Regions from separate parts of the Rhizobium sp. KDH_Rht_773_N genome, predicted to be linked through region 1. Evidence: riboswitches for the same ligand, from Rfam matches in the RefSeq annotation. Region 1 holds a riboswitch; the other holds the start of a gene.
What was found. Region 1 has a riboswitch for S-adenosylmethionine ahead of ACU8HS_RS06645 (O-succinylhomoserine sulfhydrylase). Riboswitches for the same ligand answer to the same signal wherever they lie in the genome.
Positions count from the first base shown of each region.

Region 2: linked by a shared signal. The riboswitch ahead of metA (homoserine O-acetyltransferase MetA) and the one ahead of ACU8HS_RS06645 (O-succinylhomoserine sulfhydrylase) in region 1 are both predicted to bind S-adenosylmethionine.

Region 1 is NZ_CM129525.1:1,295,927-1,300,339, forward strand. Features, by position in the region: tRNA gene ACU8HS_RS06635 (tRNA-Gly) at 403-476, opposite strand; gene ACU8HS_RS06640 (2'-deoxycytidine 5'-triphosphate deaminase) at 536-1,630, opposite strand; SAM riboswitch at 1,704-1,782, shown strand; gene ACU8HS_RS06645 (O-succinylhomoserine sulfhydrylase) at 1,829-3,013, shown strand; gene apaG (Co2+/Mg2+ efflux protein ApaG) at 3,202-3,594, shown strand; gene ACU8HS_RS06655 (hypothetical protein) at 3,706-4,296, opposite strand.
Region 2 is NZ_CM129525.1:1,984,951-1,989,363, forward strand. Features, by position in the region: gene ACU8HS_RS09955 (ABC transporter ATP-binding protein/permease) at 1-1,535, opposite strand, end outside; SAM riboswitch at 1,682-1,759, shown strand; gene metA (homoserine O-acetyltransferase MetA) at 1,807-2,730, shown strand; gene ACU8HS_RS09965 (aldose epimerase family protein) at 2,871-3,893, shown strand; gene ACU8HS_RS09970 (GntR family transcriptional regulator) at 4,008-4,413, shown strand, end outside.

The DNA of each region.
Region 1 (4,413 bases):
CAGTTTTGGGATCAAGACCTGGCAGCCTTCCATCCATACCCTTGTAATACTCTAAACTGCTGGGCGTCGTGACATAGTCTATGTCGCTTTTTGTTCTTGGACCTTTACCGTAAGGCAAATTTTCCGCAGGTGATCGTCCCGCTCCTTTTGCCGCCGAACCTACAACGTCTATAGGCCTTCCGGATTCATCAACAACCTTCTGAATGTCTTTCACTTCTTGTGCCGCCAGGTCACCAATCCGGTATTTCCGAGGATGAGGTGCGAGGGATCATTCGCAGGTAAGTTGACAGGTCCGCAGCAACGCGGGCGATCATCAGTCAAATCAATGCCAGTGTAAAACTGCCTGTAAAACCGGCCGAAAATCCGCCGACAAATCTTCCTCCAACCCCTTGAAAAGGTGAATGGAGCGGGTGAAGGGAATCGAACCCTCGTATTCAGCTTGGGAAGCTGCTGCTCTACCATTGAGCTACACCCGCCTGATGCGCGAGATTTCCAACAGATGGCCGCCGCTGTCAAGCCGCGGCATTGACGCATTTCAGATGCGGAAATGTTTCGACAGCTTCAGGCCCTGGGCCTGATAGTTGGAGCCGAGGCCGGAGCCGTAGAGGCTTTCGGGCTGTTCCTGCATGTGCTCGTAGATCAGGCGGCCGACGATCTGGCCGTCTTCGAGGATGAAGGGGACTTCGTGGCTGCGCACTTCGAGCACCGCGCGACTGCCGCGCCCGCCGGCCGGCGCGTGGCCGAAGCCGGGGTCGAAGAAGCCGGCATAGTGGACGCGGAATTCGCCGACGAGCGGGTCGAAGGGGGTCATTTCCGCCGCGTAATGCGGGGGGACGTGCACGGCCTCGCGCGAGACGAGGATGTAGAACTCGTCCGGGTCGAGGATCAGTTCGTTGCGGCCGCGGCTGTAGAGCGGTTCCCAGAAATCGTAGATATCGTGCTGGGCCTTCTTGTCGACGTCGACGACGGCGGTGTGGTGCTTGCCGCGATAGCCGATCAGGCCGTCCTTGTCGCCCGTCAGGTCGATGGACAGCGCAATGCCGCCGCCGGAAATATTGGGTTGCTTTGAGGCGACCAGCGTTTCCGTTTCGTGCAGCTTCAAAAGCTCCGGCTCGCCGAGCACCGACTGGCCGACGCGGAAACGGATCTGCGACAGGCGCGAGCCGCGGCGCACGACGATCGGGAAGGTGCGCGGGCTGATTTCGAGATAGAGCGGGCCGCAATAACCGGCCGGGATCTTGTCGAATTCCTGCGCGTAATCGGTGATGACGCGGGTGAAGATATCGAGGCGGCCGGTCGAGCTTTTCGGATTGGCCGAGGCCGACATGTCGGCCGGCAGGTCGAGATGTTCCATCAGCGGCACGATATAGACGCAGCCGGTTTCCAGCACCGCGCCTTCGCTCAAGTCGATGACGTGCAGGCTCAGCCGGTCGAGCTTGTCGGAGACGAGATGGGAGGGACCGGGCATGAAGCTCGCGCGCACGCGGAAAGCCTTGGCGCCCAGCCGCAGGTCCAGGCTTGCGGGCTGGATCTGGTCGCGGTCGAGCTCGCGCTCGCTTTTCAGACGCCCCGTTTCAAACAGCGCCGCAATCGCGCGGTCGGCCAGAATTCCAGTTTCGCGAGCCATCATGCTCCATCCATAATCTGGTGCCGACAAAACCAAAGTCGGGGAATTGACGCAAGCACAGAACGGCAGTATTGCAAATTTATCCCGTGGTGATTTGGCCGGTCGGCTTGCAGCCACGTTAAACAAGTGGCTAAAAGGACCGGGTATGAAACCGGTCTGCTTTTGCGGCCGGTTTTTTTGTTGTTTGAAAGTGGTGATGGCATGAGCAAGACCTGGCGCCCGGCAACCCAACTCGTCCATGGCGGTACGCTGCGCTCGCAGTATGGCGAGACGTCCGAGGCAATCTATCTCACGCAGGGCTTCGTCTACGATACGTCGGAAGCCGCCGAAGCGCGCTTCAAGGGCGAGACGGACGGTTTCATCTACGCCCGCTACGGCAGCCCCACCAACGACATGTTCGAAAAGCGCATGTGCGCGCTGGAAGGCGCCGAAGACGCCCGCGCCACCGCTTCCGGCATGGCCGCCGTCACCGCCGCCATCCTCTGCCAGCTGAAGGCCGGCGACCATATCGTTGCGGCGCGCGCCCTCTTCGGCTCCTGCCGCTGGGTGGTCGAGACGCTGGCGCCGAAATACGGCATCGACTGCACGCTGGTGGACGGCCGCTATCTCGAAAACTGGGAAAAGGCGATTACGCCGAAGACCAAGGTGTTCTTCCTGGAAAGCCCGACCAACCCGACGCTGGAAGTGGTCGATATTGCCGGCGTCGCCTGGCTTGCCAACCAGATCGGCGCCAAGGTCGTCGTCGACAACGTGTTTGCCACCCCCCTCTTCCAGAAGCCGCTGGAACTCGGCGCCCATATCGTCGTCTATTCCGCCACCAAGCATATTGACGGCCAGGGCCGCTGCCTCGGCGGCGTCGTGCTTTCCGACAAGGAATGGATCGACGAGAACCTGCACGACTATTTCCGCCATACCGGCCCGGCCATGTCGCCCTTCAACGCCTGGACGCTCCTGAAGGGCATCGAGACGCTGCCGCTGCGCGTCGCCCAGCAGACGCGCAACGCCGCCAAGATCGCCGATTTCCTGGCCGACCAGGGCAAGGTCGCCAGGGTCATCTATCCCGGCCGCAAGGACCATCCGCAGGCCGACATCATCGCCAAGCAGATGTCGGGCGGCTCCACGCTCGTCTGTTTCGAGCTGAAGGGCGGCAAGGAAGCGGCATTTGCGCTGCAGAACGCGCTGGAGATCGTCAAGATTTCCAACAATCTCGGCGATTCCAAGAGCCTGATCACGCATCCGGCGACGACCACGCACAAGAACCTGACGGACGAGGCCCGCGCCGAACTCGGCATCTCGCCGGGCACCGTGCGCCTGTCGGCCGGCATCGAAGACACGGACGACCTGATCGAGGATTTCGCCCGCGCGCTGTCGAAGGTTTCGGCCTGATCTGCAGGCTACGGCCGCGGAAGTCGCCGCGGCCGTAGCATTTGCCTTGAAATTAACACTGAGAGTTAGGCTTAATGAACGAAAGGCGGTCCAACCGGGGGTGGAGGGGCTGCGATCACTGTACCGTTTCTTGACGGGGCAAGCCTCTTATAAGATACGGGTAACATATACTGACTAAGGTGTAAGGCATGTATCGCGCCCTCACACGAGACATAGAAGTCGTTGTCGAGCCGTTTTATCTGGAGGAGCAATCCGATCCGGACGACGATCGTTATGTCTGGGGCTATCGCGTCGTCATCAGCAACAATTCCGGCATCGCCGTGCGCCTCGTCAACCGTTACTGGAACATTACCGACCAGAACGGGCAGATCGACGAGGTCAGCGGCCCCGGCGTCGTGGGCGAGCAGCCGCGGCTGCAGCCGGGCGATACTTACGAATATTCCTCCGGCTGCCCGCTCGATACGCCGTCCGGCCTGATGTTCGGCCACTACCAGATGGAGACGGACGAAGGCGAGCTGTTCGACGTGGACATTCCCGCCTTCTCGCTGGACTCGCCCGGCCTGCTGCGCGTGCTCAACTGAGGCGCGACGCCGTTTTCGCAAACGGCGTCGATCCAGCCGACAGCGGCTCCATCTCGTTGTTTCCAAGCAATTCCGGACGCAAGACCGTTTCACGCTTTTGCTGGAATTGCTCTACAGCTCAAAGGGATCGGAAGCGGTCTGCGTATCCGGCTTTGCCGCGAACGGGTCTTTCGATTGCGGCGGCGCCGGCTGTTGGGCGAGGGCGGAGTTGACGGCCTGCTGACAGGCGAGCATCTCATCGGTCGCCTTGACGGAATTCTTCAGGCTGAGGGAGACGATCTGCTTGCCGTTGAAATTGGCGCGAAAACTCAGCCTGAGTGCGAAATCGGCAACCAGGTTCGTATCCTTGAAGTTGATCCAGAGCGCCTTGATACCGTTGAAATCCAGGGCCGTCGCGTCGGCGTTCCACTTGGACCGATCCAGATAGAATTCGATCGGATACTGCTTGCCCTCTTCCAGCGACTTCCAGTTCGCATTGGCGATCAGCATATAAAAAGGATTGTCCTTGTCGGCGAAATTGAAGCCGAGACGGAAAACCGTGCCGTCTTCGAAGGCCGTCATGACGAAACAGGCACCGCCCAAAGTCCTGTCGACAGCAACAGTCCAGCCGCCGACTTCTTTCCACACCATCGTGTCGTCATCGGCAACGGCAATTTGCGGCACCGCAGCCAGGAGCGCGAACACCAGACACAAGACCTTCATCGGCACCCCCACCCCGCTTTCACAGCCCGAACCAATGAATGGCAATAGGCGCACAGCGACTACCAAAAGTCGAGTCGCCGTGTTGCATCATCGCCTGTTTTTGTTGCCTGTTTTCGC
Region 2 (4,413 bases), 690 kb from region 1:
TCCCAGCGCGCGCGGTTGTCGATCCGGGCGACCAGCGAATGCAGGCCGGCAGCCTCAAGCGCGGCCTCGACCGCGGCCGTGTCGTAGGCTTCAGGCTTTTCGGGAAAAGCGATCGCCTCGCGCAGCGTGCCGCCCGGGACATAGGCAAGCTGCGGGATGAACATCATATCCTTGATCGGCGGCAGGCCCATGGTGCCGTGACCGGAGGGCCAGAGGCCGGCCATTGCCTGGAAGAGCAGGCGGCGGTTCACGCTGTGATCGCCGTTGATCATGACCTTCTCGCCGGCCTTGATCGTCACGTCGTTCTCACGCATGCGGAAGCCGCCGCACTCGTCGATATCCTCGCCAAGCTTGGCAACGATAACGATGTCTTTCAGCGTCAGCGTATCGGAAGCCGTTTCCTCATAGGTGATGGCGTCCTCTACTTCGAAGCCATCGTCCATGTCCTGAAGCGCCTGGCGAAAATCGGTGACGCGCATCAGTGTCGCGCGCCATTCGGCGATCGGGCCGAAATTGGCGACATACCAGCGCAGCGCCGTGTTGACCTGGTTGAAGGCGCCGACCGACATCATCAGCTGGCCGAAGGTCAGCCCGCCGGAAAAATAGGCGGGTGCTGCGACGATGATCGGTATGACGATGACCAGCCAGCCGTAACCTGCCGAAACCCAGGTGAGGTTGGTATTGGCCATGGCAAGCCGCTTGATGACCGAGAGAACGTTGGTGATATCACCGTTGATGCGCTTGCGCTCGTTCTCTTCGCCACGCGCCACCGTGATCGCCGGCATGTTCTCGTTGGCGTGCATCAGCGCGAAGCGTAGCTCGGCTTCCTTCGAGAACCGGTCGGCATTGAGCTTGACGAGCTTGCGGCCAACGACCTGGCTCAAGACCGAGGCAGATGCGGCGTAAAAGATTGCCGCCCAGACCATGTAGCCGGGGATGGTGAAGCTGTAGCCATTGATGCGGAAGATGAAGCCGCTCGAAAGCTCCCACAGGACACCGATGAAGCTGACGAGCAGGATGGTCGACTGCAGGAGGCCGAGGGCAAGGTTGGTGGTGCTTTCGGCGAGATTGCGGGAATCCTCGTGAAGGCGCTGGTCGGGATTGACGCCGAGGATGCCGATGGTGGAGAGCTTGAGGGCGCGCTTGCGCTCCAGCCACTGATCGACGAGATCGCGCGACAGTCCTTCGCGCATATAGAGGGCCGTCATCTGGTTCAGCCATGCCTGCAGCACGTTGAGCAGCAAGAGCGCGCCGGCGATCATCGCGAAGACTTCAAGCTGGCGGAAGAACTCGCCGAGATCACGACGCTCCAGCGAATCGTAGAAAGGGGCGTTCCATTCGTTGAGGATCACCTGTCCATAGGCAGTCGCCAGGATGATGACGACAAGCAGGATCGCAAGCGCAACGACCTTGCCCCGAACCTGCGAATTCCAGAATGCGGAGAACATCACCCCAAGCCGATACGTCAGGCTGAGATCGTATCCCACCCGGTCCTGACGCTGGATGTCCTTCCTCCCGTTGACGTCATTCTTCATTATTTTTTCCAAAATCGCCCATCCTCCATTATTAACATGGGGACGTTACTGGTCCATCAACAGATTCCACCACCCATAAAGAAAGCGTGATGGTTTGCGCAGCTGTCCGTATTGACAGTTGATTCGCGGGCGGACTGGCGCTAATTAAGATGCCTCGTGGTGATTTGGCCGGCCGGCTTGCAGCCACGTTAAATAAGTCGCTAAAGGGCCGCGTGCGGACCGGTAGCGATTCTTTCGCCGCCGGTTTTTTATTTTGATCGAGTTGACCGCAATGCCCATCAAGATCCCCGATACGCTGCCCGCCTTCGAAACCCTCGTAAACGAGGGCGTGCGGGTGATGACCGAAACGGTGGCGATCCGTCAGGATATCCGCCCGCTGCAGATCGGGCTGCTCAACCTCATGCCGAACAAGATCAAGACCGAAGTGCAGATGGCGCGCCTGGTCGGCGCTTCGCCGCTGCAGGTGGAATTCTCGCTTGTCCGCGTCGGCAATCACAAGGCCAAGAATACGTCCGAAGAACACCTGCTTGCTTTCTACCAGACCTGGGAGGAAGTGAAGCACCGCAAGTTTGACGGCTTCATCATCACGGGCGCGCCAATCGAGACGCTGCCCTACGAGGATGTTACCTATTGGAAGGAAATGCAGCAGATTTTCGACTGGACGCAGACAAATGTCCATTCAACCATGAACGTCTGCTGGGGCGCGATGGCGGGAATCTATCATTTCCACGGCGTGCCGAAATACGAGCTGAAGGAAAAGGCCTTCGGCGTCTACCGCCACCGCAACCTCAAGCCTTCCTCTGTCTATCTCAACGGTTTCTCCGACAATTTCGAGGTTCCGGTGTCGCGCTGGACCGAAGTGCGCCGGGCCGATATCGAGAAGGTCGATGGCCTTGAGATATTGATGGAATCGAGCGAGATGGGTGTCTGTCTCGTCCATGAGCCGAAGGGGCGGCGGCTCTATATCTTCAATCACGTCGAATATGATTCCACGTCGCTTTCGGACGAATATTTCCGCGATGTGAATGCCGGCGTGCCGATCAAGATGCCGCATAACTACTTCCCGCATAACGATCCGGCGCTTCCGCCGCAAAACCGCTGGCGCAGCCACGCGCATCTGCTTTTCGGCAACTGGATCAACGAGATCTATCAGACGACGCCCTATGATATCGAGGAGATCGGTTCGGACATCTGAGCGTCACCGGCCGGGTTTGCGAACGGCGCCGTCGCATTTCTGCGACGGCGTTTTGTTTTCCGGTTCCGCCCGGTTGCGGTTTGCGGCGAAAGGGGGCAGGTTCCGGTTTCTGAAACCCAGGGGCGGAGTGAGCGTCGATCATGGCGGACAAGTTGGAACGGGAAGTTTTCGGCCAGACGAAAGAGGGAGAGACCGTTCATCGCGTCGCCATCAGCGGCGGCGGACTGACGGTCAAGGTGTTGAACTGGGGCGCGGTCATCCAGGATATCAGGCTCGACGGGCACGATGCGCCGCTGGTGCTCGGCTTCGAGAATTTCGACAGCTATCTCGACCATTCGCCATTCTTCGGCGCAACGCCGGGACGCTGTGCCAACCGCATCGGCGACGGCAAGTTCACGCTCGATGGCAAGGCCTACCAGCTTGAGCTCAACGAGAAGGGCGTCACGCACCTTCATGGCGGCAGCAACAATATCGGCAGGCTCGTCTGGACGATCGTCGAACACGAGGCCGACCGGGTCGTGCTGAAGATCGTCGATCCCGATGGCCGCGCCGGCTACCCCGGCAATTGCACGATCCAGGCCAGCTATCATGTGCATGGCAATGGCGTGCTTTCCGTCAACTACGAGACGGTGACGGACCAGCCGACGCTCGCCAATGTCTGCCAGCATTCCTATTTCAATCTCGACGGTCGGGAGGATGCGCTGGCGCATGACATCATGATCGCCGCCGACCACTATCTGCCGACCAACGAGAAGCAGATACCGACCGGCGAGATCCGCCCGGTCGAGGGCACTGCGTTCGATTTCCGGACGATGGCGCCGATGAAGCGTTTTTCCGGACAGGAGCAGGCGCTTTACGACCATAATTTCTGCTTCTCGAACGCGCGCACGGCCAAACGTTCCGTCGTGCTTGCTCGCAGTCTGCATTCCGGCGTTTCGCTGGAAGTGCGCACGACGGAGCCTGGCGTTCAGTTCTATGCCGGCTTCAAGCTCGGTGTTCCGGTTCCGGGCCTAGACGGCCGTAAATACGGCCCCTTCGCCGGCTTCTGCCTGGAAACGCAGGTCTGGCCCGACGCCGTCAACCATGCGGGCTTTCCGAACGCGGTTCTGCGCCCGGGCGAAGTGCTGCGGCAGGAAACGGACTACATCTTCACGAAGGGCTGAGCTCGCTCATGCTCTCGGGATCTATGACCCTCGCGGCCTTCCCGCGAGGGTTTTTCTTTCTGCGAAGCGAATCCGACTTGCTGAATGGTCCTAGATAGGTTCTATTGTATCCTCATGGATAGAACCAGTCTGATAGCAGAGCTGAACGGCCGCGGGCTGCGCGACGAGGCGGCAACGGGTCCGCTTTACAAGCGGCTGGCGCAGGCCCTGACGGGCCTCATTCAGGAAGGTCTCCTGAAACCCGGCGCCGCGCTGCCGGGCGAGCGTGATCTGGCGGAAGCGCTCAAGCTCGGCCGCGTGACGGTGCGGACAGCCTATCGCGATCTCATGACGTCAGGTGCGCTGGAGTCTCGCCACGGCAGCGGCACCTTCGTTTCCAGCAAGGTGGAGCGGATGGAGCAGTCGCTGTGGCGGCTTTCCTCCTTTTCGGCGGATATGCGCTCGCGCGGGCGCTCGCCGGCGGCGAAGATCCTGTCGCGTACGGTCAACAACCCTTCGCCGGAAGAATCCTTCCTGCTCG